2 regions of the Mesorhizobium sp. M0136 genome follow, and region 1 is predicted to be linked to the other one. Evidence: riboswitches for the same ligand, from Rfam matches in the RefSeq annotation. Region 1 holds a riboswitch; the other holds the start of a gene.

Region 1 (3,402 bases):
TGACGCATCTCCTCGTCATAGGCTTGCGCTGTGGCGATATAGCTCCACGGCGCCGGACAGGCGCTCACCAGCCTCTCGGCATGCGCGCTCTTGCCGGAGCGCGCACCGCCGATGACCAGGGTCAGCGCCCCGGCAGCGCGGTCAGGCAAAGCTGTCGCGCAGGCTGGTTGCCGCGCCGGTGAAGCGTCCGCGCACCAGCCCGACGACCATACCGAGCATCAGCCAGAACACCAGATTGGTCAGCGTCACCGCCACCACGAACTGATGATGCAGGCCTTCCGGAATCGCCGTCTCGAAACTGTCGGGCTGAGGCGCGCCGACAGTATGCGGCGCAACGATCAACGCCACGGCAAGAATCGCCAGCGGCAGCGATCTGCGGAAGGCGATAAGGCCGAGACCGGCCGCTGTCGCCACCACTGTTGCCCACCACCAGATCTGGCGTTGGACAAGGTCGGCCGCCGGCATCGCCGGCAGTTCCGGCGGCAGGCCGAGGCCGGGCGCCAGCGTGAACACGGCAAAGCCGGCAAGCCCCCAGAACAGGCCCTGGCGCCAATTGCCGATGCCGCCGGCGAATTCCGAAACCGCGACCAGGACCAGTGCGAAGCCAATGCCGGTGACGATATTGGCAACGACGCTGAAGCCAAAGCGCTCGAAGCCGTCGGCCGGCGCCCAGCCTTCGTCTTCAGCCGGAGCCATTGCTTCAGCCGGTGCCGGCGCGGCGTTGCTCATAGCCATCGTGCCCGCTGCGTTTTCGGCCGGTGCCGCAGGTGCCGCGGCATGGTCATGGCCGCCGCCGGCCTGTTCGTAGACTTCCGCCTTCAGGATGAGCGGCACGGTGGCGTAGGCCTGCATGCAGGCGAGAACGACGCCGGCCACAAGCCCTGCGATCGCCGCGATGAACACGACGTTGCGAAACAGTGTCATGATGTCAGCCCCTTGTCAGTGGCAGGGAAAGCCCATCGAGTGGCGATAGTCATGCGCGGCATTGTGGACGGCATCGATATGCGAAAAGCCGACAAAGCCCATGACGAAAATGCCGAGGAATGCAGCAAGCGCCAGCTGCATGAGACGCGACTGCGAGGAGGCGGAAGCGCCGAGCGAAACGGAAGCGGTATTCATGTCTTGTCCTTTCGCCCTCCACCCGAGGGCATAGAAGTCAGTTTCCTGTCGCCGGCAGGTCTCCTGGCTCGCGGATCAGCGCCCTTCCCCACCTTCCCGAAGGCGAACCTTCAGTGGCATATGGAGAGGACTACCGCACACAGTTGCGGGGGCAGCCACGGCATTGGGCAAACAATTTCGCCCGCACCGCATTCCCTCTTGGTTCCAAACGGAACCGACGACATCAGCGACTATAGGCAGAATCGCCGCGCCCGGCAAACCAAATTCCGCCGGATCGTGTGGCGAATGCGCCGCCTCGCCAAACCGGAGAACTGGCGCCGCAGACGTCGCGATCTGCGCGGTCGAACAGAACGGCCTGCGTTCGATGCGGCACCGCACCGCTTCCACAATTGGGTGCGCGCGCGCCATGCGGCGCTCGAACATCAAAGCGATTTGGGCAGATAGCGCCAGGTGACGAAGCCGCAGATCGCCGCCAGCAGGCCGAGGGTCGCGAAAACCGCGCCCAGGCCGAAGAACGCCAGCACCACGGAATAGACCAGCGGCGGCGTCAGCTCGGAAAAGTCGAGATAGGTGCGGTAGACCGCCGCCATCTGTGCCCGCTCATACGAGCGCACCGAGCGCATGAAGGCGGTCGAGCCCAGCGCATCCAGCGCGATGGTGAAGAAGGCACCGCAAAGCAGCAAGGCGCCGGTGATGAGCGGTGCGGCCTCGCCGACGGCGCCGGCCGCCAGCAGCGTTGCCGACATCGCGAAATAGGCGAACGTCATGGTGCGCCGGCCGCCGAAACGCTTTCCTGCCCTGCCCCAGAAGATTGCCATGAACAAAAGCGCATTGCCGGCCGAAACCAAGAGGCCGCCGGCGAGCTTGCCTTCGCCGGTGATCACCATGAACAGCGGCCCATAGACGAAGAACGTCGTCCAGAAGCAGGAGCGGCCGAAGGCGATCAGCCAGGCCAGCCTCAGCCTTGGCTGCGCGACGAAGCGGCCGATATTGGCCAGCGGATTGACCGGCCGCGTCTTGCCGGGGCGGATCGACGGGTTATCGCCAAGCCGGTAAGTCCAGAACAGCGCCAGCAAAGCCATGGCGAAGACGGCCACCGCGCCATGCGCGGCATAGACGCCGAAACGCGTGTAGAGGTAAATGCCGAGGGTCGGCCCGGCGGTCCAGGCAAGCATCGACCACGCCATGCGCAGCGACTCGGCCTGCATGAAATCGGTCTTGCGGATATGGTCCATGATGTAGAGGTTGAGCGTGATCGCCAGCGCGCCGGCGCCGACGACGCGGCAGAGCATGCCGACCACCTGGCCGGCCAGCGTATGGGTGACGAAGAACAGCGAGCCGGCGGCCAGCAGGCAGGCGCCGGCGGTATAGACCCAGCGCCGGGCAAAGCGGGCGATCAGCATCGGCATGAACAGCGTCGCCGACAGGCCGAGCATCGCCACGATCGTGTAGAGGATCGAAACGATCTGCTCGTTGTGCAGTATCTCATAGGCCTGGATCGGGATGACGCTGGACACGGTGGCGCGCGCGAAGGATTCGACCGCATAGAGCGAGGCGAAGGTGCGGGCATCCGCCGGCCGCAAGGCCGCAAGCCAGATCGGATGGCGCACATGGGTAGCCATTGTGTTCCCCGAAGCCGAATCGCCCGAAGCAGGGTTGGAGCACAAATCTGCCGCGGCGATTCCTGGCCGGGTAACAGGAAACCGACGCCTTCACGGCAAAAAACGAAGCCGGCCAAAGGCTTTCCGGCTCTGGCCTAAAGCAGCCCTGATGCCGACCGTCACCAACGCGACGCAAGGCCCTGCTTCTATTGACGGTGGCAACCGTGATAGTCGTCTTGCCGGGGCTGAACCAAGACAGCGACACCAATGAGCATCGACACGCCGAGCGCAGCCGTTCAGGATCAACCGAAGTCGAAGCGCATCGCCGCTATCGACATTGCACGCGGCATCGCATTGCTTGCCATGGCGAGCTATCATTTCACCTGGGACCTCGAATTCTTCGGCTACACCGATCCCGGCCTCACCGCCTTCGGCTGGTGGAAAATCTACGCGCGCTGCATCGCCTGGAGTTTCCTGTTCCTGGTCGGCATCAGCCTCTATCTCGCCCATGGCAAAAAAATCCGCTGGACCGGCTTCTGGAAGCGCTTCGCCATGGTTGCCGGGGCAGCGCTCGCAATATCGCTGGTCACCCGCATCGCCACGCCCGACGGCTTCATCTTCTTCGGCATATTGCACGAGATCGCGCTCGCCAGCTTGCTCGGCCTGGCGTTCCTGCGGCTGC
Region 2 (3,402 bases), on a different contig from region 1:
CTGGGTGAAGGCGAAGCCGGACAGCTGCTCGCCGAAATGCTGTACCATGTCGTTTCGTTCGAACTCACCGTGCACCAGCACGTCCAGCCCGATCTCTTCCTGCCAGCGAATTGCAGCCTCGATCTCCTTCTTCAGGAAGGTCTCGTAGTCGACATAGCTCAGCTGGCCCTTCGCATGAGCGGCCCGCGCCCTGCGTACCTGCGGCGTCTGCGGGAAGGACCCGATGGTCGTCGTCGGGAACGGCGGCAGTCCGAGCGTGCCGGCCTGGACTCTGGAGCGCTCGGCAAAAGCGCTCTCTCGTCGCTTCATGCTGTCGTCAATGCTGGCGATCCGCCCCTCAACCAGCGGTTCATGGATCTTCGTGGATGTCACGCGAGTGGCGGCAGCCTCGGCAGACGCTTTCAACGCGCCTGCCACCGCATCCCTGCCTTGGGACAGGGCCCGGGCAAGCAACACCAACTCGTCGGTCTTCTGGGCCGCGAAGGCGAGCCACGACCTGATGTCCGCGTCGAGTTCCGTCTCCATGCGGAGGTCGATCGGCACATGCAGCATCGAGCAAGAAGGCGCGATCTCGACGCGGTCCAAGGGCCAGCCGGCGACGATCGGTTTGATGCGGTCGAGAATGGCGGGCAGGTTCGCACGCCAGACGTTGCGGCCATCGATCAAGCCAAGCGAGAGCACCAGATCCTTCCGTGCGAGCCGACCCACCGTTTCCAGCTGCTCGGGAGCGCGCACGAGATCAATATGCAGCCCGGCCAGGGGCAGAGAAACCGCGGTTTCGAGATTGTCTCCCAGCGGCCCGAAATAGGTAGCCAGCATGATCTTCAGCTCGGGCGCGGCTTTCGACAGCTGGCCATAGGCGAATTCGAACGCAGCTCGTTCGTTCGGGTTCAGATCGAGGACAAGCGCTGGCTCATCGATCTGCACCCAGTCGGCTCCAGACAGCTTCAGCCTCTGCAGGAGTTGCTCGTAGACGGGCAGCAGCCGCGGCAGGAGCGCGATGGGATCGAATCCTTCGGCAGGCGATTTCGCCAGCTTGAGGAAGGTGATCGGTCCAAGGATGACTGGGCGTGTGTGAACGCCGAGAGCTTTAGCCTCGATGAAGTAATCGACCGGTTTCGTCGACGAGAGGGCGAACGTCTGATCATCGTTGAGTTCCGGCACAATGTAGTGATAGTTGGTGTCAAACCACTTGGTCATTTCCATCGCGGTTACATCAGACCGATGAGCCGCCTGCTGGTGACCAGCGTGTCGACAATCCTCCGTCTGACCCTGGTTGCCCCGCCCCATTGCGAAGTAGATTTCAAGTGGAACCTCGCCGCTATTCCAGCCGTAACGGGATGGAACGGCGCCGACCATGGCTGCGGTGTCGAGCACATGATCGTAGAGCGAGAAGTCGTTCGACGGGATTTTCGACACGCCGCGATCGTGCTGCTCCTCCCAGCTAGCGGCACGGAGCGCCTTCGCACTGGTGAGAAGGTCGCCAGCGGAAGATTTTCCGGACCAGTAGCTTTCAAGCGCGAATTTCAGTTCTCGCTTACGACCGAAGCGCGGCACGCCGAGCGTTGCTACAGGAATTTGCTGAGAGACAGTCATGCCAGACCCCGATGGTTGGGGCGTCGGTGACAAGGAAGGCGCTAGCAGGCCGGCACGAACGCCAGGCTGCAGCGGCCACCGAGACACCCCGCCCGTGGACGTAATTCGCCGTGGCAGGTCTCCTGGCTCGCGGGGTCATAGCCTCTACCCGTCTTCCCAAGGCTATTCGCCTCAGTGACATGAGTGGGGTTGGCTCGCCGCTAACAGTTGCGGGGGCAGCGCCGGCATCGCACCGGCTTCCCTCTTAGCTCCGCTGCGGCAGCGCCGTACGGAGAACCACGACACGGGAGACAATTACAGCAGTTCGCTTCCTTGTCAACGCCGCATAAAGAAATGTTTATGTCGTTATGTTAAATTCGGGTTGCATGTTTCCCAAAGGTCGTCTCGAAAGCCAGGACTGTGGGAGCCTTGAGCGCCTGGTAAATCAAAGCAATGACGCACAGCGGTCCAGCAGGATAGGAGTTCGTCGGCTGCCGGCGGCAACCATACCGTTAAGCGCCGTGGTGCTGCTTCCCGCATCATGCGAACGCCACCTCGGCGTCGAACTTCGTTCCGAGGTTCCGACCGCTTCTTTGGTGATCTGCTCGCGACCATATTCGGCTCAATGGCGAGGCTGTTGCCCATGTGGAAGGTGTTGGCTGTGATGCCCTCGGTGATACGACACAACGACTTCGAGGGGAGCACCCGAGGCCCGCTGCAGCCGCGTGTTGCGAAGTGATCGAGGCCAATGTCTCGAACTGCTTGTTCGCAGCCCACCGGCTCAAGGGAACCCGGCTTAAACCACCGGGCCAGCTCAAGTCCTGTCCAAATGAGGCCTGAGCGGCAAATCGTCGTGCACGCGCACGGTTTGGCGTTCGATCTTGTGATGCGTCTTGGGCGGGCAATCGCCACGGTGCAGCGCTTCCAGGCGCGCAACGATTTCGGCGTCATCCTGGGTCTGCCTGTTGTTGTGGCGAACATACTCGACCCAGGTTGGCACATGATAGCACTCGGTCCATAGTTCGGGCTTTTCCAGGTCACGCAGCAACGCCCATTGTCTGGCGCCATCTCGCAGCCGGGCTTTTCGCCACGATGTCATCACACTGAGAAATTCTGGGACATCTCTCTGATCGATACGATAATCGACCATCACCATGATCGGACCGCTTCGTGGCCGCAGGTTAAGTTGCAGCGTCGGTTCGCTGAACTTGTTGGTCGGATCCAGATTGAGCGTTTCGAAATCCGGCTGAGGCAGAACGATCCCCATCAGTCCACCAATCACAAGAACCACGCTGGCGACGAGGAAGGCTCCCGAAACACCTTGGACATCCGCCAGTTCGCCCCAAAGCCAGCTTCCCGCCGCCATGCCGCCGTATGTGGCCGTCTGATAGAGAGACAGGGCGCGTCCAACCACCCACCGCGGCGCCGAAAGCTGCACTGTGACGTTAAACAGCGAGAATGATTGAATCCAAGCCGCACCGGCCGGCATGAGGAGGAGACAGCTCAGCCAAACGTGCTCACTCCATGCCAGAAAGAAGCAGCTGATCGCCAATATAAAGAACGCACCGCGAATGACCCATTCGTTGGAGAGAACTTCTCGGACCCGCCCGATGAGGAGCGCGCCGCAAATCGCTCCCAGGCCGAAGAAGCCGAGCATCACGCCGTAGGTGACCGCAGTCCCTTTGATCTGTTCGCGCGCAACCAACGGCAGGAGAGCCAAAATGACAACGGCGGTGAGGCCGAAAATGAAACTCCGGCACATCACCTTGAGGAGGTTCGGCGACAAGAGCACGTAACGGAAGCCCGCCGCCATCGCACTGCCGAAAG

The links. Region 1 has a riboswitch for cobalamin ahead of NKJ35_RS11290 (CbtB domain-containing protein). Riboswitches for the same ligand answer to the same signal wherever they lie in the genome.
Region 2: it holds a riboswitch for cobalamin, as region 1 does, so the genes downstream of both, metE (5-methyltetrahydropteroyltriglutamate--homocysteine S-methyltransferase) here and NKJ35_RS11290 (CbtB domain-containing protein) in region 1, are expected to answer to the same signal.

What each region holds. Positions count from the first base shown of each region.
Region 1 covers NZ_JAMYTP010000007.1:225,641-229,042, forward strand. Annotated here, with positions in the region: gene cobU (bifunctional adenosylcobinamide kinase/adenosylcobinamide-phosphate guanylyltransferase) at 1-149, opposite strand, end outside; gene NKJ35_RS11285 (CbtA family protein) at 142-924, opposite strand; gene NKJ35_RS11290 (CbtB domain-containing protein) at 940-1,119, opposite strand; cobalamin riboswitch at 1,156-1,353, opposite strand; gene NKJ35_RS11295 (MFS transporter) at 1,542-2,741, opposite strand; gene NKJ35_RS11300 (heparan-alpha-glucosaminide N-acetyltransferase) at 2,988-3,402, shown strand, end outside.
Region 2 covers NZ_JAMYTP010000036.1:1,861-5,262, reverse strand. Annotated here, with positions in the region: gene metE (5-methyltetrahydropteroyltriglutamate--homocysteine S-methyltransferase) at 1-1,596, opposite strand, end outside; cobalamin riboswitch at 1,692-1,892, opposite strand; gene NKJ35_RS28375 (MFS transporter) at 2,390-3,402, opposite strand, start outside.